Regions from separate parts of the Calorimonas adulescens genome, predicted to be linked through region 2. Evidence: riboswitches for the same ligand, from Rfam matches in the RefSeq annotation. Region 2 holds a riboswitch; the other holds the start of a gene.
What was found. A riboswitch is a leader RNA that binds a small molecule or an ion and turns the genes downstream of it on or off. The one in region 2 is predicted to bind cyclic di-AMP.
Positions count from the first base shown of each region.

Region 1 (10,914 bases), on a different contig from region 2:
TCATCAGGACTGCAATAGGTGGTATAGCAATGGAGTTTTTAAGACAATTTGATATAGAGGTTAAGTCTCATGTTTGTAGCATAGGGGGTATAGTTTCTAAACCAAATGGAAAAGACAAGTCTTTCTGGATAAATGTAGAAAATTCTCTATTAAGATGTGGAGACAAAGAGGCAGAAGAGAAAATGAGAGCTGAGATTGATAAGGCCAAGGCAATGGGCGACACAGTAGGGGGGATAGTAGAAATTATAGTTGAGAGGGTACCCGCAGGGATAGGAAGTCATACAACATGGGATAAGAGGTTAGATACACGTCTTGCAGCTGCCTGCATGAGCGTGCAATCTGTTAAAGGTGTTGAAATCGGGATGGGTTTCAAGACTGCAGAGCGATATGGAAGTGAGGTCCATGATGAGATTTTTTACAGTGAGAATGGATTTTATAGAAAAACCAATAATGCTGGTGGCATAGAGGGAGGCATATCCAATGGTGAGGATATAATCGTAAGATGCGCATTAAAGCCAATACCAACCCTTTTAAAGCCTTTAAATAGTGTTGACATACGATCAAAAATGTCTGCAAAAGCTCATGTGGAGAGGAGTGATGTATGCGCAGTGCCTGCAGCTTCAGTGGTTCTTAAGGCTGTTGTGGCATGGGAGATAGCAGTAGCCTTTCTTGATAAATTTTGCGGAGATAATATCGATGAAGTAAAAAATGCTTACGAGCATTATATCAAGAGGTTAAACTTTGGTTAAAATTTATTTAATAAATCATAACAGCAGTCTCCTTTTAATAAGTATATAAAAAATGCTTATTAAGAGGGGACATTACCATGAAAAAACTATTGTTTATTTTTCTGGCTATATTGATCTTATTTTACATACATACAGAAGGAATCACTGCCCCTGGTGACAGTATAACTATAAATCTGCCAAGTTTCACACTGCATTTTGAAGGACAAAATGTGTATAAGGATTATCCAGTAGCCATAGGCAAGACTTTGACCAATACACCTGATGGGACTTATAACGTCAGAACGAAGATTAAAAATCCAGTATGGTATCCCCCTAATGGTGGTAAACCTGTTCCACCGGGGAAAAATAACCCTTTAGGTAATCGGTGGATTAACTTTTATCCCGGCTATGGGATACATGGAAATAATAATCCAGGGTCTATAGGAACCATGGCTTCATTAGGTTGTGTCCGCATGTATAACAGCGATGTTGATGAGCTTTATGAGATGGTTGAAGTGGGGATTCCTGTCATAATAACCTATCATACCATGTTTGAACTGAGTGATGGCACAAATAAGGTTTTGGAGGTGTATCCGGATATTTATGGCCGAGGGGTAAATACGGAGGAAGAGATAAAAGCGAAACTTATGGAAATGGGCCTGGCCATAGAGGATGAGAAATTCAAATATATATTCAACAATTATAAAAAGGAGGCAGCTTTTTATTCATGTGATTGGGTCTTAACTAAAGGTGATAAGCTGCTTTCATCTGACATCCTGGATGATAATGGCAAACTATATATATCTGCAAAGTCCCTGAAAAGTATATTTGGGATAGACTATCTGTTGAATTTAGACACCGGTATCATGTCCATAAACGGGCATGATATAGAATATATGAATAAAGAGAGTATATATATAAATCTTATACAATTACTTGATATTTTTGAACTGTCCTATGAGATAGAACAGAAGGCGCAAAGGATAGATATTAAAAATGATATGGTCTATATAGATGGGATGTATGTTTCACCGGTGCAGTATACAAACTACGATAGTCGGGATATAAAACTACCTCTTAGGGTTATTGGTGAGTTGTTTGGACATGAGGTAAAATGGGATAAGGCGACAAGTGTCGTTAGCATTAATGACCAGCCGGTATCTCCAGTGATTTTAAATGGTATATCATATATGGGGATTAAAGAACTATCGGAAATCTTTAAATTTGACTATGAAATAGATTCAAGATATGGTATTATACAAATTAAGCGGTATTGACCGCTTATTTTTATAGTATAATAACTATAATAACATTTTTGGGTGGTGGAAGAAGTTGAAAAAATTAATGCTAATTGACGGAAGCAGTGTGCTCTACCGGGCTTTTTTTGCCCTTCCCCCGCTTATGAACAGTAAGGGTACGAGAACAAACGCTGTCTATGGTTTTATGATGATGCTTTTTAAGGTGATGGATGACTATAAACCCGATTATATAGCAGTGGCCTTTGATGTGAAAGCACCAACGTTCCGACATAAGGAATATGATGCATATAAGGCCACAAGAGAAAAGATGCCGGATGAGTTATCTTGTCAAATACCCATTTTGCGCGATATATTATCTGCTTTAAATATAAAGATTATAGAAGTGCCTGGGTTTGAAGCCGATGATATACTTGGTACAGTATCAAAGCAAGCAGAGAAGAATGGACTTGAGACTTACATAGTAACAGGCGATAGGGATTCACTGCAACTGGTTTCTAAAGAGACCAGGGTTATATTAAACAAAAAAGGCATGACTGATGTGGAGGTATATGACTATGATATCTTTAGAGATAGATATGGTATAACACCCAGTGAGTTTATTGACCTGAAAGGGCTGATGGGCGATAAGTCCGACAATATTCCCGGGGTACCAGGTATTGGTGAGAAGACAGCGCTTGAACTTATAAAGGAGTACGGATCGGTCAACGAAATTATTAAAAATGTAGATAGGATAAAAAATAAGAGGGTTAGAGAAGCAATTGCAAACAATGTGGACAAGGCACTGCTGAGTAAAAGACTTTCTACCATAATCAGGGATATGCCGATAGAGTTTGACATAGAGGAATATACTGTTAAAGAACCGGATAAAAAAAGAGTTAGAGCTATCTTTGAAGAGTTGGAGTTTAAATCATTATTAGACAAGGTTTCCAAGGATGATACTGCACCGAACGTGGACAGGGTTGTCTACAGGGTCATCGACAACGTTGATGATTTCAATGAGTACATCAGTGGTGTTGAAAGGATAGCTATAAGTTTCAAGGTTCATGAGGATGGCCTGGCCATGACCTCTCTTAGCAGTCAAGAAAAGGGTACTGTTTTTTTACCCCTTTATAGACTTGATGACAGCATGAAATATGCACTTTATAAACTTCTGTCTAACGAGAACATAAAGAAGTCTGGACATAACATAAAAAGACTTCTAAATTTTGCAATAAGCGAGGGGTATAAACCTGCAAACATAAGTTTCGATTCGGCTATTGCCGCATATCTTATCAATGCAACAGAATCCGAATATATCATACGACAGATTGCAAAGGACTTTCTTAACAGGGATATACTGGATGACTCGATATTTGGCAAGGGAAGAAACAGGACGGATTTCCACAATGTTGAAGAAGAAATGTTAAATCAGCTCCTCGGAGAAGAAGCAGAGGTCATAGGTCAGTCAGAGCCCCTTATGCGGGAAAAACTTGATGAACTCTCTATGGACAGGCTGTTTAATGATATAGAAATGCCTCTTGTCATGGTACTGGCTGATATGGAATGTACTGGCTTTAATATCGATAGGAATGAGCTTTTGAGGTTAGACAGTGAATTTACTGAACAACTCACCAGTATAACAAAGGAGATTTATAATCTTGCAGGAGAAGAATTTAATATCAATTCGCCAAAACAGCTCTCCCATATTTTATTTGAAAAACTTGGCCTGCCGGTTATAAAAAAGACTAAGACGGGCTATTCTACAGATGCTGAAGTCCTGGAAGAGCTGGCACCTCAGCATGATATCGTGGCAAAAATACTGGAGTACAGGCAGATATCCAAATTAAAATCCACTTATATTGATGGATTTATAAAACTTACTGAAAAGAGCGCTAAAATCCATACCAGTTTCAATCAAACTGTAACTGCAACGGGAAGAATAAGCAGCACTGAGCCAAACCTACAAAATATACCAATTAGAACAGATATTGGAAGACAGATACGAAAAGTATTTATACCATCAGATGACAAACACGTTATTCTCTCCGCAGATTACTCTCAGATAGAGCTAAGGGTACTTGCACATCTATCGAGTGATGAAAACCTCATAGGTTCCTTTATCGCTGGTGAAGACATTCATACAAGGACCGCTTCAGAGGTATTTAATGTACCTATAGATAAGGTTACGCCCGAGATGAGAAGAAGTGCCAAGGCTGTGAACTTTGGAATAGTATATGGCATAAGTGATTTTGGCCTGGCCAGAGACCTTCGGATCCCAAGGGAGGTGGCCGCTGAATACATCAGGAGCTATTTCAAGAGATATCCTCAGGTAAAGGAATACCTTGATGAGTGTGTAAAAAAGGCTAAAGAACTGGGCTATGTTACCACCATTATGAATAGAAGGCGTTATGTACCGGAAATAACCTCCAAAAACAGAAATATACGTATGTTTGGAGAACGAATTGCAATGAATACCCCTATACAGGGTAGCGCTGCTGACATAATAAAGATAGCTATGGTCAATGTGCATAAGAAGATAAAAGATTTTAAATCAAAGCTCATACTGCAGGTTCATGACGAGCTGATATTTGACGTACTTAAGGAAGAGTTGGATGAAATTAAGGAAATTGTAAGGTGGGAAATGGAGAATGCAGTCAACTTGAAGGTACCGCTGATAGCCGAAATAAAATATGGCAATAATTGGTATGATGCCAAGTGAGTTGCTAAACCACTTATTGCTTTTGTACCTAAAAGTGTAATGAAGGGAATGGGTTGTAAAATGAAGGTGATAGGGTTAACAGGGGGAATTGCCAGCGGAAAGAGCACTGTTTCAAATATATTAAGGGAAATGGGAGCTTACGTAATAGATGCAGATGAAATTTCAAGAGAGATCATTAAAAAAGGGAGTGAGGCATGGAAAGAAATTATCGATTACTATGGAAATGACATACTTCTACCTGATGGAGAGATAGATAGAAAAAAACTTGGGAATATAGTGTTTGCGGATAAGGAAAAATTGGATAAGCTAAACGCTATAACTCATCCACGTATAATCCAGAGAATAAAAGAAATTATAGATGCAGAGAAAGAAAAAGGGAAAGAAAGGGCTGTAATACTGGACGCCGCAATACTGATTGAAATGGGGCTGCAAAATATGGTAGACGAGGTTTGGGTAGTTTCAATAGACAAAGACAAGCAGATAAAAAGACTTATAGAGAGAGATAAACTATCATATGAAGATGCCATGAACCGTATACGCATGCAGATGCCGTTAAGCGAGAAGGTAAAGTATGCTGACTATGTGATTGACAACAGTAAAGACATAGGATATATTAGAAAACAGATAAGTAAACTTTGGGAAAGGGTGATAAAAAAGAATAATTAATTTGGGCCTACATAGAATTATATTAATGTATGGTATCTGCAATGTGGGGGTATATTCCATTGATTTTTATTCCTCGTAAATGGATAGGCGTAATAATTGCTGTCTTACTTTTTTTATTGCTCATACTTGTTTCGCTGAAGGTATATAACACTGTACAGAAGATGATTTATCCCACAAAGTATATGGATATAGTTGAAAGATATGCCGTTGAATATGGAATTGACCCTTATCTTGTGTTGGCAGTAATAAAAGCGGAAAGTAATTTTAATCCTGAAGCTAAATCAAGCAAGGGTGCCATCGGACTGATGCAGATACAACCTGATACAGGAAAGTGGATTGCGGAAAACCTTGGGATTGAAAACTATAATGAAGATCTTCTCTATAATCCTGAGGTAAATATAAGATTTGGTTGCTGGTATATAAATAATCTCAACAGTGAATTTAAAGATCCTGTCCTGGTATTTGCGGCTTATAATGCTGGGAGAGGAAATGTACAAAAATGGTTGAATGATAAGGAATATAGTGATGATGGGGAAAAACTAAAGAGTATCCCATTTAAGGAAACGAGGGATTATGTAGATAAGATAATTAGAAACTATCATATTTTTACAAGACTTTACGAAGGCAAAAGAAAGAAGGGAATAACATAAATGGAACAAATGAAAAGCCTGAATGACCTTGAAAGGGTTAAGATAGAACATGACAGGAAATTGTTTTCTGCAACCCATGAAGAGATACTAGAGGGAAAGACAACTGATGTGTACTTTTTGAGGACGATGGATATATTAAATCACCTGGGTCTTGGAGATACTCCTGTAACCGCCGAGATTTTTGCGAGAGAAGAAGGGGTATTTGCTGGTATTACTGAGGCATTGGGCATATTAAGGAATAAAAACGTTGAGGTATGGGCTTTAAAAGAGGGGGATACATTCAACCCCAAGGATACACTTGTGAGGATCAAAGGGCCCTACTCAGAGTTTGGTGTTTATGAAACAGTTATATTGGGAATGCTCGCAAGCTCCTGTGCATGGGCGACGGCTGCGAGAAAAGCCAAAGAAGCGTGCAAGGGGAAACCACTGCTGTGCTTTGGCGCAAGGCATGTGCATCCTGCTGTAGCTCCTGTCATGGAAAGGGCAGCATTAGTAGGTGGGGCTGACAATGCGAGCTGTATACTGGGAGCAAAACTGTTTGGAAAAGAGCCGACCGGTACAGTACCACACGCTGCTTTTTTGATTGCCGGTGACACATTGACGGTAGCAAAGGCATATGATGAAATATCAAAGCCAGACGAAAACAGGACAATACTCATTGATACATTCAAAGATGAGGCTGAAGAAGCCATTAGAGTGGCAGAACTTTTAGGAGACAGGCTTTATGGGATAAGGGTAGATACGCCCAGCGAAAGAGGTGGGGTAACCCCCGAACTTATAAAGGAAATTAGGGCCAGACTGGACCAAAAGGGTTATAAAAATGTCAAAATTATTGTTTCGGGTGGCCTTTATCCAGAAAAAATAGCTGAACTGGCTGATGCAGGTGTAGATGCTTTTGGAGTGGGCAGTTTTATTTCAGATGCTAAACCGATAGATATGACGATGGATTTAAAAGAGGTGGATGGTAAGCCGATTGCCAAGAGGGGTAGAATACCTGGAATAATAGAAAACCCAAAACTTGTGAAAATGATATAATTACTGTATTGACTTATGTCCAAACTTATATTATAATAATTTTCGTTGAATGTGCCGAGATGGTGGAACTGGCAGACACGCTACTTTGAGGGGGTAGTGAGGGATTCCTCATGCGGGTTCGAGTCCCGCTCTCGGCACCATTTTTATATCCATGTTAGATACATATTTATCTAAGGCTGCCGAATCCTTGCAAAAGGTACGGGGGACGTATTTTGGGGTGAATCTATCAGTTTCGCCTGATGGTAGGGTTACCTTCGGCCCGAACCCGTCAGCTAACCTCGGAGGCATGAGAAGGGAGAAATCAAATGAGGACATATAGTAGATTCCTGTTAGGGATTTCTGTACTATCCACATCGCTTATGCTTGCTGGTTTCTTTAATCCTGTTCTTGCTGATGAATTTCCCAGGGGTATAGTAACCGGTGACAATGTCAATTTGAGGGAAGACCCTAGCCTTGACTCAAAAGTGATTACTCAGGTAGATATAAATAATGTTGTAATGGTGCTGGGTAAGACAGATGGGTGGTATCAGGTAAAGTTATCCGATGGCAGAGAGGGTTGGATGAGTGCTTCATATGTATCATTAGGGAAAGAGGATGTATCAAGGGGCAATGGGCTCAGAGACATTGTAGACTTTGCAGAAAGGTTTTTGGGTGTTAAATACGCATATGGAGGGTCATCGCCCAAGGGGTTTGACTGTTCAGGGTTTGTTTCTTATGTCTATAAGAATTTTGGGGTAGAACTACCGAGGACGTCACTGGAACAGTCAAGGTTTGGAGAGGCAGTGGATAAGGAAGATCTTGAGGTGGGAGACCTGGTATTTTTTAAAACTCTTGGTTCGAAAAGAATTAACCATGTTGGAATATACATTGGTGATGGCAATTTTATTCATAGCTCTTCAGGCGGTGATGAGGTGCGTATTGACACACTCCTCTCCGGTTATTATAATGACCATTATGCAGCCGCAAGGCGTGTGAAGTAATTATAGGCATTGACAGAGATCATTTAAAGGTATATAATATAATACTGTTTAGCCAATGGGTACTAATGTATCCATTTTTTATTTGGAAGGGGTATGTTAAACTGTGAAGAGGAATGATATAAGAAATATAGCTCTAATAGCCCATGTGGACCATGGTAAGACTACACTGGTAGATGGAATGCTCAAACAGAGCGGTATTTTTAGGGAAAATCAAAAAGTAGATGAAAGGATAATGGATTCCAATGAACTGGAAAGGGAGAGAGGCATTACCATACTGGCCAAAAATACTGCGGTAAGATATAACGATATTAAAATAAATATTGTAGATACTCCGGGACATGCTGATTTTGGTGGAGAAGTCGAAAGGGTTTTAAAAATGGTGGACGGTGTCCTTCTTCTTGTTGATGCCAGTGAGGGGCCAATGCCTCAAACGCGCTTTGTCCTTGGCAAAGCCCTGTCGTTAAATTTAAAACCCGTAGTTGTAATAAATAAAATTGACAGACCCGACGCCAGGCCATATGAAGTAATAGATGAGGTACTAAACCTTTTTATAGATCTTGGCGCCTCCGATGAACAGATTGATTTTCCAATTGTGTATACATCAGCACGCGATGCGGTTGCCAAGTATGACCTTAATGATAGTGGCTATAATTTAAAGCCGCTTTTTGATACCATTATAAACTCCATACCTGCGCCGGAAGGCGATGTGGACGGACCTTTACAACTATTGGTAACAAATTTAGATTATGACGACTATGTTGGCAGGCTGGCCATTGGCAGAATAATTAGGGGCAGTATAACAGGCGGTCAACAGGTTAGCGTTGTAAAGAAGGATGGTACTGTTGTTAAAGGTAAGATTGGTACAGTATACCAGTATGAATCTTTAAAAAGAGTGGCAGCTGAAAGTGCACTGATGGGTGATATTGTTGCTGTATCTGGGATACCAGATATAGAGATAGGTGAAACGATAGCTGATGTTGATTTCCCTGAGGCTGTGGAATTTGTAGAAATAGAAGAACCTACAATTACCATGAGTTTTTCTACCAACAATAGCCCGTTTGCCGGGAAAGAGGGCCAGTATGTTACATCAAGACATCTTAGAGATAGGTTGTATAAAGAATTAGAGACAAATGTCTCCTTGAGGGTAGAGGATACGGACAGCCCAGATACCTTTAAGGTTTCAGGTAGAGGTGAACTGCATTTGTCCATATTAATTGAGACCATGAGGAGAGAGGGATATGAGTTCCAGGTGTCGAAACCAGAGGTTATATACAAAAACGTACATGGGAAAAGGTATGAACCGATAGAGCTACTGATGATAGATGTTCCTGAGGAATATATGGGGATTGTTATGGAAAAATTGGGCCCGAGGAAGGCAGAACTAATTAATATGACGCCTAATGACAAGGGGTATATAAGGCTGGAGTTCAATATACCATCAAGAGGAATTATGGGCTACAGGACGGAGTTTTTAACTGATACCAAGGGTAATGGCATAATGAACCATGTTTTTATAGATTATCAGCCGTATAAAGGAGAGATAAAACAAAGAAATCATGGTTCATTAGTTGCTTCGGAGGCAGGTACCACAACAACCTACGGGCTCAATAATGCTCAGGAGAGAGGTGCCCTTTTCGTAGGTCCTGGAGTAGAGGTGTATGAGGGGATGGTAGTGGGAGAAAACAACCGCGAGGAAGATATAGATGTCAATGTATGCAAAAAGAAACATCTCACAAACATGAGGTCTGCAACTGCCGATGAAGCTATCAGACTTGCTGCTCCCAAAACCTTGAGTCTGGAAGAGGCACTTGATTTTCTGGCTGATGACGAACTACTGGAGGTTACACCATTATCAATAAGGATAAGGAAAAAGATACTGTCTCAGAAAGATAGATATAAAAAAGCAGGGAAGATGGTGAAGTCGGGACAGAAATAGGGGTGGGCCCCTTTATTTTTTTTAATATTTATTTTACAATATATAACATAAATGATAAATAATGGGGGAAAGACTATGAGGGTGAAAAGACAAAATGTTAATAAAAGACAGAAAATGAGAATATACGTTGGGATGATTCTGTTTTTAATGATAATCCCGTTATTATCGTTCTACTTATCGAATAATATAATATCTAATTTGGTTGCTCCTCTATATAAGCAGTTAGAACCCACTCATACAGAAAGCATATATGTCTATGAGGTACGCCCGCTTATTTATTACGAAATCAACGCTGTCGGACCTTTTTTATCATCAGAGGTATACCCTATAAATGGAAACAACCTTACAGCCATTACCTTTTCTAAAAAAAATGCAGACAAATTGGTTGAGGCTTTAAGTTTGATGAGAATTAAAGCCGTGTCAGAAGAAAAGAGAGAAAGCAGTATAACGATCCCGTACCTTGAGCAAAAACATGATGAGGTGGAACTTTTGGATGAATGTTTGAATAAGGCAATTTTAATTATGGATAAAGAAAGTCAATTGAGTGTAGACTTGATAACAAAAAAATATAATAATGACAGTCTGCCGGAACTCATAAAGATGGTGGATGATATGGGAAAGCTCTTGGATGAGTGGGACATAGATTGCAACTGCAAAAGAGAATTAGAGGATATTTTAGTGGTGCAAGAGGATGCTGTTGATAAACTTGAAATATCTACTATGTTAAATGACGGGAAGTCATTTTATATATTACAAAAGTCTATATATGAATCGTTGGATTTATATAAAAAACTGATAGCAGAATTAGAAGATATGAGATTATATAATTTTTAAATTGAACTTTTATATTGATAAACTTTATGTTAAAATATAACTTGTATACAGTGCTCAAGATATAATAATTAAATTTTTAACAAAAAAGGATTTATGGGGGACACTGTAGAATAAGTATTAGTCCCACT
Region 1 covers NZ_VTPS01000007.1:32,701-43,614, reverse strand. Annotated here, with positions in the region: gene aroC (chorismate synthase) at 1-749, shown strand, start outside; gene FWJ32_RS05765 (L,D-transpeptidase family protein) at 827-2,005, shown strand; gene polA (DNA polymerase I) at 2,061-4,685, shown strand; gene coaE (dephospho-CoA kinase) at 4,746-5,351, shown strand; gene FWJ32_RS05750 (lytic transglycosylase domain-containing protein) at 5,411-6,001, shown strand; gene FWJ32_RS05745 (nicotinate phosphoribosyltransferase) at 6,002-7,036, shown strand; tRNA gene FWJ32_RS05740 (tRNA-Leu) at 7,090-7,176, shown strand; cyclic di-AMP (ydaO/yuaA leader) riboswitch at 7,204-7,339, shown strand; gene FWJ32_RS05735 (C40 family peptidase) at 7,342-8,016, shown strand; gene typA (translational GTPase TypA) at 8,120-9,952, shown strand; gene FWJ32_RS05725 (hypothetical protein) at 10,028-10,786, shown strand.
Region 1: another riboswitch for cyclic di-AMP. It lies ahead of FWJ32_RS05735 (C40 family peptidase); the one in region 2 lies ahead of FWJ32_RS08710 (NAD/NADP-dependent octopine/nopaline dehydrogenase family protein).

Region 2 (10,914 bases):
TACATCCTTAGCCCGCCCTTATATCATTACTAAACACTATCCTCAGGACATTTTTTGTCTCTCTATCCACTTTATATCTCTCACTTAGCCTCACCCCTGCTGCCCATACCACCTCGTCCCCATCAACAATAAGGGGGATATGGTCTCTCTTTTCCTTGGGTATCTTATTGTCAATGAAAAGCTCCTTCAGTTTTTTTGTACCTGTCATACCCAGCGGTGCTATCCTGTCTCCCGGCCTCCTGTTGCGCACGGCCAGGCCATTTTTGACCTTGTCAAAGTCAATATAGGCAGTGAGACGATTGTGTTCGAACTCAACCTCATCCCTTACCAGAAGCTCGGTCTTCAATACTGTACCAATCTCAGGGATAAAGACCTCTCGGCCGGGCTCTATCTCATAATAAAACATGCCAACCTTTTCTGTCGAACTGTTTCTGAATATTATTTTACCATAGCTGACCTCAACAACCAAACCATCAGGAAGATCCACACTGCTACCAGTTTGACATTTTAAAGCCAGCTTTACCACATCCTCAACATTTTTTAACCCTAGATTAAGATAATTACCCTTTACAAGCTTAACAGCATACCTGATAACCCTGTTTCTTATTGAAATCGGTAATCTCAAAAGATTTTGTATTTCTACAGTCACCCTGCCATCCTCATAATTTACAAAATCATTTAAAAACTTGAGCACAATATCCTCAAAAAATTCCTCATCCTCGCGAAGCAGGGTAGCCGTCCTTGCAATAGAGTCTACCACATCAGGGTTAATCTCCTCCATAGCTGGCAAAATTCTCAATCTGACCCTGTTCCTGTCGTACACAGCCTCATAATTTGTGGCATCAATCCTCGGCTCAATACCTTGCAATGAGAGATATTCTTCAATCTCACTTCTGCTAACCTCTATAAGCGGCCTTATAATCTTACCATTTACAGGCCTTATTCCCACAAGTCCAGTGGTACCGCTCCCCCTTATCAAATGCAGGAGAAATGTCTCCGCCAAGTCATTCTTATTATGGGCTACAGCAATTCTGTTTGCCTGTTTCTTTAAAGCTATCTCATTAAAAAACTCATATCTTACATTTCTTCCAACCAGCTCAGAGGAAAGGCCTGTCTTTTTAACAATCTCTGGCACATTGACCCTGCGCACAAAAAATGGCAGACCCAGGGTGCCGGCAATTTTCTCCACAAAAATGGCATCCTCATCCGCCTCAGTCCCCCTTATGCCATGATTAACATGAGCAACATACAGATTTAAGTCGAATGTCTCTTTAAGACTGTACAGGATGTATAAAAGGCAAAGTGAGTCAGGACCACCTGAGACTCCCACTACAACTCCATCACCTTTTTCCAGCATATTATATTTTTTTATGGTGGCGATTACCTTGTCTTCCATAAAAGTCAGCCCTCATAACACATATAATATTACACACACAAGAAAAATCAAGCTTGCCACTAAAATGATATTAATATAAAGGTCAAGGCAGTCTGCCTGAGCAACCTCAGCCAAGCCACACAGCATTGTAAGTCTTTCCCTTGTTTCGGCCAGGCCAGCATGGCCTTTAAAAACATCACTCATAATACCATACAGTCTTGATGGGATAATACCAGATAACTTCCTCAAAATCAGGTCAATACCCCGCCTGTTAAATGAATACATATGAACCGGTATTAGAAGATTTGCTATAAACATCATTATCTCAAAAGCTGCATACCCATCGTCAGCCCGTCTGACGCCACAATCCCAGAATGCCCTGTCATAGACAGAAGTATATTCTCTCACCATACCACCAACCTCAGAAAGGCTTCCAAGGTCTATAAGGCGTAAAATACCATTTTTAGTGTCCAGCATCAGGTTTTCAGGCTTTAAGTCTGTATATACATACCCCATCTTGAAAAACTCAGTAAAAATCTCTGCTATAAGGACGGCTATGCTGATTACAGTCCTTAAATCCAGCTTCCTTAATCTTATTATCTCAGCCAGGTTTTGCCCCTCTATATATTCTAATATTATATAGTGTTGTCTCTCATTATTCAATATAAAATCATCGATTTCATATGCTTCAGGCAAAAATTTTTTGTTTGTATTTTTAATAAATCTGTATTCCCGTGTAAGGCTTATTACATCGCTGCTGGCCTTAAGACAGTATTTCTTTTTATCCTTTAAAACAAGATAGGCAGCACCTATACCTCCCCTGCCAAGCGGTTTTATTATGGTATATGTGCTGCCACTCCAGAGCCCCGTTATCTTCTGTCCCGACCTCATAATTTCCATGACTGCCTACACCAAACTCTCATAGGCCAGCGGTTTATCCTTAATAAGTTCTGCTGCAAACTCAATGGCTGAGGCAGTAGGTGTACCTCCACCTGTCACTACCTCCATTACAATACTCTCCAGTTCGTCAATATCACTGGTAAAACCTTTCAACAGGTATGCCCCGTTTCTTTCTGATGGATAGCATATCACAGCAATCTGGGTCTCACCCTTCCTGGCTCCCAGTGACTTCAACAATTCTATAACTCCCCTTTTAGCTTCATCAATCTTATCTGCCATGCTTCCACTGGCGTCGATGACCACGGCCACCTTGAGATTTGTCTCATCGGTGAGCCTGTTAATAAAGTCCACCACCTGAAATCTAAGTTCAGGATGTATCTCGTCTATGCCTTTTTTTAAGACCTCCTTAAGTTCTCTGTCAACCACCTCGGTCAGGGTACCGGCAACAGACCTCATAGTGGCAGAGGTAAGGGTTTTCCCCAATTCGCTTATCCTTATGAGGTCATGCACTCCTCCACCTGCCCTTGCAATGCCCTTAATCTCTTTTAATGCCCTGTTGCTGCAGACGTTATCATCCACAACCCCTATGGCATTTATTATTATCCCGTCCTTATGGACGTTTCCGGCAACTATACAGGGGTCCGGTCCAATATTGGAACACCCGTCTGTCACTATATTTATCAGTCTCATCGTCATGTTAGCAGACATAAAGATTCCTCCTTAATTTATGGTTTTATATCATTCATTATTTCCATAATAAGGAGGAAATATTCATTATCCCCAGATTCTGGAAACCAATATGGTCATATCATCACCGGGTTTCCCTTTATTGAGCACCTGCTTCATCAGCTTCTCGGCCATTTCCTGAGGATTGCTGGTATCTATACCCTTTATAATCCCCTGTATTATGTCTTCCTTGTCTTCTCCATCTATACAGTCGATAACCCCATCTGTCATCATAACAAGCATATCCCCCTCATTTAAAATCCTCTTTACGGGCAATATAGAAATTTCGTCCAGAGCTCCTGCTGGAAGGTTTTCATTTTTAACTGTATCTACAGAGTTTTTCCTCTTTATATAACTTACAGGAGCACCCATTTTAAAAGCCTCTACCTTCCCAGAATACCTGTCTATTATTGAAATATCCATGGTGGTATACATATCATCATGAGACTTTAAATTAAGTATAGAATTTATTGACTTTATCGTTATATCCTCTGTAAATCCAGAATTTAAAAATTTCTCTAAAAGTCCAACCGCCGTGCTGCTTATTATTCCAGCCTCTTTGCCTGTACCCATGCCGTCACCTATGGCCACGAGGTATCTGCCTCCTGAAAGTTCACTGAATATAAAGTTATCACCATTGCCGCTGTGTTCTTTTGCTATATGCGCTACACCTGTAGTGACGTTGTACCTTTCTCTTTCCACCAAGTGTATGGTACATGAGTTTTCCTTTCCGTCCAGTCTGCATACATCGTCCTTCCTCCTGTATCTCTTGCCCATAACCCTTGATACAACAGGTTCAATTATTTTAGAACATTCGGCCTTACCAAAACAGGCCACCCTTTTTATAAAGACCTCATCGCTGCCGCTGTCGTTCTGCAGTACTATGACCTCTTCAGGAGTTATACCATCTTTATCCAATTCAACAAAAATCTCTTCCTCCAGATCCTCGCGGAAATGGTCGTGGGTCTTTATGGAGTCTGCCATGTTGCTTACAATTCGGCTTAAATCCTTCAGTTGCTCTGAAACAATCATCTGACTCTTATTAAGCCGCTTCTGCCACATGGAGTTTAACATGTAAAAATCATAGAGGTTGTTGATTTCCTTTATCATAGTATTTACGTGGATGCACCTGTTTTGTGGGACATCCTCGGCAGTAACCTCTCCCTTGAGCTCAAGAAGGGTTATCATGTCAAATATAAACTGATAGGTATAATAGAAATCCCTGCCCCAGCACTGATTACGTTTGATGCAGGACTCGCACACCTCATCTGCAGCCCGTGCTATAACCCTTGATATATCTTGTCTAACCATTACCGAGTTTCTTGCTCCGTCAAATACTGAAGCCAGCTCACTCATAACGCCAGACATGTCCTTAAGCCTGGTAAAGACAATATCCCTGGTCTTATGCATTAATTTTCTGCTGGATTTAAATCTCTCTATACTCCTGTTAAGGTACAAACTTAAGGCTTTAATCATGCTCCGCGGTATCAAAAGACAGATGAAGCCGGAAAGCAAAAGCTCCTTTAAATAGATGGACATGACATATCCTGCTAATTTGTCCAATATAAAGTAGGAAATAACAAGGCTGCTTACAGAACCTATTATGCCAAGGCTGCTGAATGCCCCAGCCAAGAGCCCTGCAAGCGAGAATAACAGCCCTGTTGAGGATGTCGCAGACCCTGTGATCTGTGTGACAACTGCCATCAGCACGCCAACTGCAGCCCCTGCCCCAAGCCCGCCAGTGTAAGCTATTATGGTAAGCCCTGACATCGCCACAATCATCCAGAGTGAAAGTCCATATACCCGGATATCCTTCAGGCTTGTAATAATAAGCCCATAGGTAATGCCTAAGGATATAATCTCCTCTTTGCTGAGATACTTCCTTGATGTGGAGCCCTGTACTATATCCAGTGCATTGTCAAAGACAAATACCGTAGAAAACACAATTACAGATTCCAGCACCACTAATATCAGGTCATACATTATGCGTCCTGTTAAAAAATACATCACCAGGCCTACTGTAAATACCGCAGATGCGGTAATCAAGGCCCTTACATTGGCTTTTGCTACGGGCTTTAAAAAATATAAAAGGGCAGCAACGACTGCATAAGTTACTATATATCTTATGGTATTCGGAAACATGCCTGAACTGAGAAGCCCCAAAATGCAGAAGGCAGAGATGACTATGTTCGTTCTGTTCCTGCCTGTAATACTGCCTATATAGGCCAGGCCAAAGGGAAAACTTCCATAAAACACCCCGACCCTGCCTATAAAAAATCCCATTATTGAGAGAAGCACAAATTTTTCTATAAAACTCCTAAGTTTGAATGTACCCTTCACAGTATCTGAAGCATTTCTTTCAACATTATCAGCATACATACCAATCCCTCCATAGAAAGATTATACCAATTTATGGAAGGATAATTTGTAAATATTTGGTACAAGAATGCATATAAATTATGACAAAAAAAGACACACCCGCATGGTGTGTCTTTTTTGCCGGTTATGCCGGCACCCTTTCAGTGCTATTGAGTATCCTGTCAAGCCTTTCCCTCTCAGCAAGGACCCTGCCATCCTTTTCGTCATAGGCATATAGAGCTCCATTGATAAGCCTTGTGGCAAGGGTACCATTGGCCATACTGTTTCCCTTAAGATGGGGGGCATCCAGGATCCCCATTTTTATAGCCCTGGCTATCACTATAGGGTCAGCAAGAGGGTCTTTTGAGCCTTGCCCTACGGCCTTGACAGCATCAATTATTGCAAGGGCATCGGCCACCAGTTCGTCCTTGCGCCTCATTATTTCTCCATCGGCGGTGACATCAGGAGCTCCCTGCATATGGTTCTTTACAACACCTCTCACCAGTTTTGCGCTCTCTATCACATCCTCTGGAGTTGCAGCATGGTGAGCCTCACAAAATCCCACCACATGATAGATATGGGGTTTTATAGCCATAGCTGTATAGCATGATGCGGCAAGCTGCCCCTTGGCCATGTAAAGGTCGGTGGGGAAGCTGGCCAGGCCCGCTCTTGCCTGCCTGTAGGTTATAAAGTCATCATCATGGAGTGATTCCACCAGTTCAATAGCTGCAAGCATTTTTGCTATATCCATCCTTGGAGACTCGTTGGGAGGAAGGTTAAACATATACTGGGCAACATAGTGCCTTACACCCATCTTTTTGGCATTGTATGCCGCAAGGTATGAGGCTGCCACATATATGGCATCGTGGGCATCCCTCAAACCCCAGTGGTGGGCCTCATTAACCTCTACAGGCACTCCCCTCTCTCCATGCCATCTCATGAGCTGTTGATTTTCTGCTATAGAGGTTACAAGGTCCCTCGGTCCCCTGCCATCCAGCCGGTTATACCAGCAGAGGGGGATGGCTGCCCAGGCATTGTGTATGGTATCTAAAAGCATCTTTGCCATTTCAAATACATTATTGGTACCGCTGTAGCATCTTAATAGAGGATAGTTCCCTGTTCTTGAATTTTCATACAATGCCTTGAAATCTTCCGCAGTACGTAGGGGTGCTCCTCCTGCCCCATCAAGGTCATGGTCCATTTTTTCAGGCTCAAAGAAGTGTTCCTGGGCATTTTGGTCGGGGGCAATGGATATGACATCAACCACCTTTGACTCGGCAATCTTTCTCACACCCTCAATGGTCGCCCCAAGGTCAGGAAGCCCAAAATGGTGTCTTATTACAGGGAATGGATATTTGCTTTCTATCCTGCCTATCAGGCTTTGAGGATAAATCTCATTCTTTTCCCTGTTATCCTCTATGCCCTTCAGATACATGATGGTATCATCCATGTCCCCCGACCCATCAAATATTTTTTCAAATATCCTGTACTGCCTTGCAACATCGGCCGTTGGCTCAGTACCTCCAAATACCCATTTTATATCCTTGAGCCTGTATCTCTCTATTCCAGAATCTATTTTATCGAGTAACGGTTTTAATGCAGATGGTGTAAGCCTGTAGCTTATGCCTACCATGTACGGGCTGTGCTCAATTGCGGCCTCAATGATCCTTTCTGGCGCCACGGCAGGCCCCATAAACATGGTATCGTAACCCTGTTCCTCGGCTAACTTCAGGAAGTTCATAATACCTGCTACATGGACGTCGTTGCCAAGTGCGGCTGCTATTATTAGCCTCTTCATAACGACACCTCCTTCTCATAAGCAAAGTTACCTTCAGCATATGCCAGTATCTCGTCTTTTGTTAACCCATCTAAACCCAATCTTCTGGCATTTCTTCCGTTCTCCCAGTAGTCTATGCCGTGCATACAGGATGCCAGTTGTATTACAGACTTGATTGTGGGCGTATCCACACCCACCTCATTGCCAAGAGAGGCAATAGGCACAAGGCTGTTTGGGACATCCTCAAATATATACCTTGTGTTCACGGTTGCTGGTGCCTTTATACCCTTATAAGCCCTTGTGTTCTGGATGGCCTCATAGAGTGTCTTCCCCTTGGCTCCGTATGTCTCTTCCAACCATTTTTTTGCTGAAGGCAATTTTATGCCCAGCGCCCTTGCCACTCGAAGCCTCTCCATATCTATCCTCTCCAAAACAGTAGCCACTGAGGGGGATACACCTTCAAGATAATATTCAAAACCGTCATTATCAGCCTCTATTCTGCCTGTATTAAGCAGTGTGGGTGCCGGGTGAAATACTGCCCCAATGTTATTAAGACTCGTCTCCAGCACATTTTTGGCAGGCACAAACTGCGGATATGCCTTATTTATCATCTTTACGGTAGGCCAGACCATAAATGAAGGTATTGTGGCAAAGAACACGATGTTTTTTACACTGTTAATCCTTATAGTCCCTGGCTCTTTCTCTCTGCAGGCATAAATAAGGGTCTCTGCCTCTCCTATAGTTACTCTTCTGTCCATGTTAAGCTGCCTTAAGATATTGTTAAACTCAAGAGCCCCTCCTGTCCTTCCCGGGTTTAATACAATCACCTGACCGTCTTTAAGGTAAGGGATTACGGCATAAGCAATATCCCTGTGCCCTGAGGCAGGCACCGTAACCATTATAATGTCTGCATCCTTTACCGCTTCCCTTATATCAGAGGTAAGGTCCGGTGTTCCAAAACCCTCTACCTCTCCCTCTAAGGTTATGCCTCCCCTTTGCCTTAACCTCTCTATCTTCTCTGGAGACCTGTTATATAGGGTTACGTCAAAGCCCATGATAGAGAGGTGCGCAGCCATAGCCTGGCCGCCGTTTCCAGCACCAATTACTGCAAACTTCATAGACAACTCCCCTTTCTACGCTTACGAGGTTAGCTGACGGGTTAGGGCTGAAAGAGTTGGCCCTTCCTTACGGATTCACCCCGGATAGTTGGTTCCCCCGCTCCTTTTGGATTCAGCGTTAATTTAATATTATATTTAATTTTATACTGCAGAATACGGACATTCCTCATCTGCAAAACCTATTTCTGTAGCAGAATATAAACTTTAGTAAAAGAAAAGCTATGGAGAAACCATAGCTTTCATTAGTCTACTCTCCTCTTTCAATGCTTACGAGGTTAGCTGACGGGTTAGAGCTGAAAGAGTTGCTCTTCCTTACGGATTCACCCCGGATAATTGGTTCCCCCGCTCCTTTCGGATTCAGCAGTTAATTTAATATTGAATTGGTGATTTTATTTTAATATAATAGAATGGATTTGTCAATAGAGTGATAACAAAATTTTGTTGTTATTTTTCGACATATTTATATATAATTTAATTCAATTTATTTGGAGGTTGGCAATGAAAAACTATAAACAGATAATTAAAGATTCAAGAGGGAATAAGGAGCAGATGCACAGGTTTTTTGAAGAGATATCTGCTGAAATCACCTCAAACAATTACATCCTTACAATGGACTACTCTGTAAACAACATGTACAATTTTTTTAAAGCTTTCAGGTTTAACAGGTTTATAAAGTCATTCCCTTCAGAATTTACCCTGCCCGTAATTGAAGGGCTGCGATTTATTGAGGTTAATCTACCTGAGTGCATAAATCTCTCGGAGGAAAATATTAAGGCCTTTGTACCTTTAAAAGAGAACCTGTTACAAATTCTGGAGGGGGTTTTATACGCTATTGATGATCTAAACATCCTCCTATCATTATATGAACAGGAGTTAGTGGTTAAAGATGTAACAAGTGACCTACGACCTTTATATGACAGTGACCATCAATTTATTGACGATATGATGGGTTATCTGTATGCTGCAATAGAGAAAGACGAGAACGGAACCACTGTCAATAAAAACATTAAAAGCCTTATACTGCTCTTGCCCATGGGTTTTGTCAAAAACGAGTTCCTATCATATGTGGAAAGGGTTTTAAATGAGGCTCTTTCCAATATGTCACCCTCTGGCATTAAAGCAGTATGTCAAAATCTCGCCAGCCTCACCAACCATACGTCCAATCCATATTACCTTAAGCTTTATGAAATAGCTAAGGAATATGGACTGGATAAAAGGCCGGGCGGCCTTTCATATGAAGAGATAGTCTCAGGTATGCATTTTATAAGTTTCTTTTCCAATGCATTAAATCTCTTCAAATCAATTTTAACCTCCATTCTTTCAATTGGAGATATCATAACAGACAGCCTGGCCGCAAACTGCATCGACATGAATAATTACTTATATTTAAGCAGTATGATTGATGACTATATAAACGGCAGAAGGATAGCGGTAAAACTATCTCCTCCTGACAGAAGCATGATGAAAGATCACCTAAAACTTCTCTCCACCTTAACCCAGTACGGCAATGAGTTTATTTCGTCAGGTATTGATACTCTGACACTCTCACAGGTAATATACAAAGGCATGGGGTTTGCTTTTTATGACACAAAGGAGGACAACCTATTATCAGAGCTATTTAATCTTTTCGAGCATGACATGGATGAGAACCCAGCCGAAGAAGAATTTATAGATGATAACATAAAGGATATCGTAAAAATGATAGATGACGAGATAAGCCATTTTCCTGCATTCTTCAGAAAGGAAAGGATGAAATATATTATGAACATTCTACCGGTAGGGTTTAATAGCATGGATGAGTTGCATGAATATATCCATATGAGTTTGGACACATTGAGCAATGAACGGTCGTTGTATTATGTCGAGACACTGGTGGCATCGCTTATAAGCAAAAACGAGGGTCATGACTAATCCCGACCCTCAATCCTTATCTTCCCTGTAGCCTTTTCAATATTTATCTGCGTATCAAATTCCTCTGAAAGGGACTTTAACATGTCCAGTATTTCTTCTCCTTTTTCACCGGTGGCCGGTGTTGGCTTTACCTTATCCTCTATTACAAAGGGACTAATAACCGCTTCACTCAATTTACCGTCATTAAAATTGAGCCCAAGGACTATACTTTCTTTATTTCTACTGTCATTCTGGTCAAAGACAAAATTCCCGAGACTGTAGGCTACAAGGCCACCCTTGTATACCTCAATACCCTGAAGTATATGCGGATGACTCCCTATTACCACGCTGGCCCCGGCATCTATCATCTCATGGGCCATCTGCCGCTGTTCTGCAGGAACTATGGTGCTCTCCTCAACACCCCAGTGTGGCATGACGATGACTATGTCAGCAGCTTCTCTTGCCTTCTTTATATCATCAACTATCGTCCCTATGTCCAAGGGGGCTGTCCCGCATCTGTCCTTTAGCGCCTCCATAGTCCTGCCATCCCTGCTCCATTTTACATTGTAAAACTGGTTATACCCCAGCACGGCTACCTTTATGCCATCTATGTCCTTTATATACGGTGTCCTGGACTCTGCTATGTTACTCCCGGCACCTACAGTCGATATACCATTTTTTCTTAATATGTCCACGGTATCCATAAAGGCATCCTCACCATAGTCCATGGTATGGTTGTTGGCAAGGGAGAGGACATCAAATCCAAGGTA
Region 2 covers NZ_VTPS01000012.1:36,624-47,537, forward strand. Annotated here, with positions in the region: gene tilS (tRNA lysidine(34) synthetase TilS) at 8-1,396, opposite strand; gene FWJ32_RS08690 (protein kinase domain-containing protein) at 1,409-2,275, opposite strand; gene FWJ32_RS08695 (vWA domain-containing protein) at 2,282-2,983, opposite strand; gene spoIIE (stage II sporulation protein E) at 3,050-5,380, opposite strand; gene FWJ32_RS08705 (cobalamin B12-binding domain-containing protein) at 5,505-7,157, opposite strand; gene FWJ32_RS08710 (NAD/NADP-dependent octopine/nopaline dehydrogenase family protein) at 7,154-8,254, opposite strand; cyclic di-AMP (ydaO/yuaA leader) riboswitch at 8,259-8,382, opposite strand; cyclic di-AMP (ydaO/yuaA leader) riboswitch at 8,505-8,627, opposite strand; gene FWJ32_RS08715 (hypothetical protein) at 8,753-10,165, shown strand; gene FWJ32_RS08720 (CapA family protein) at 10,162-10,914, opposite strand, start outside.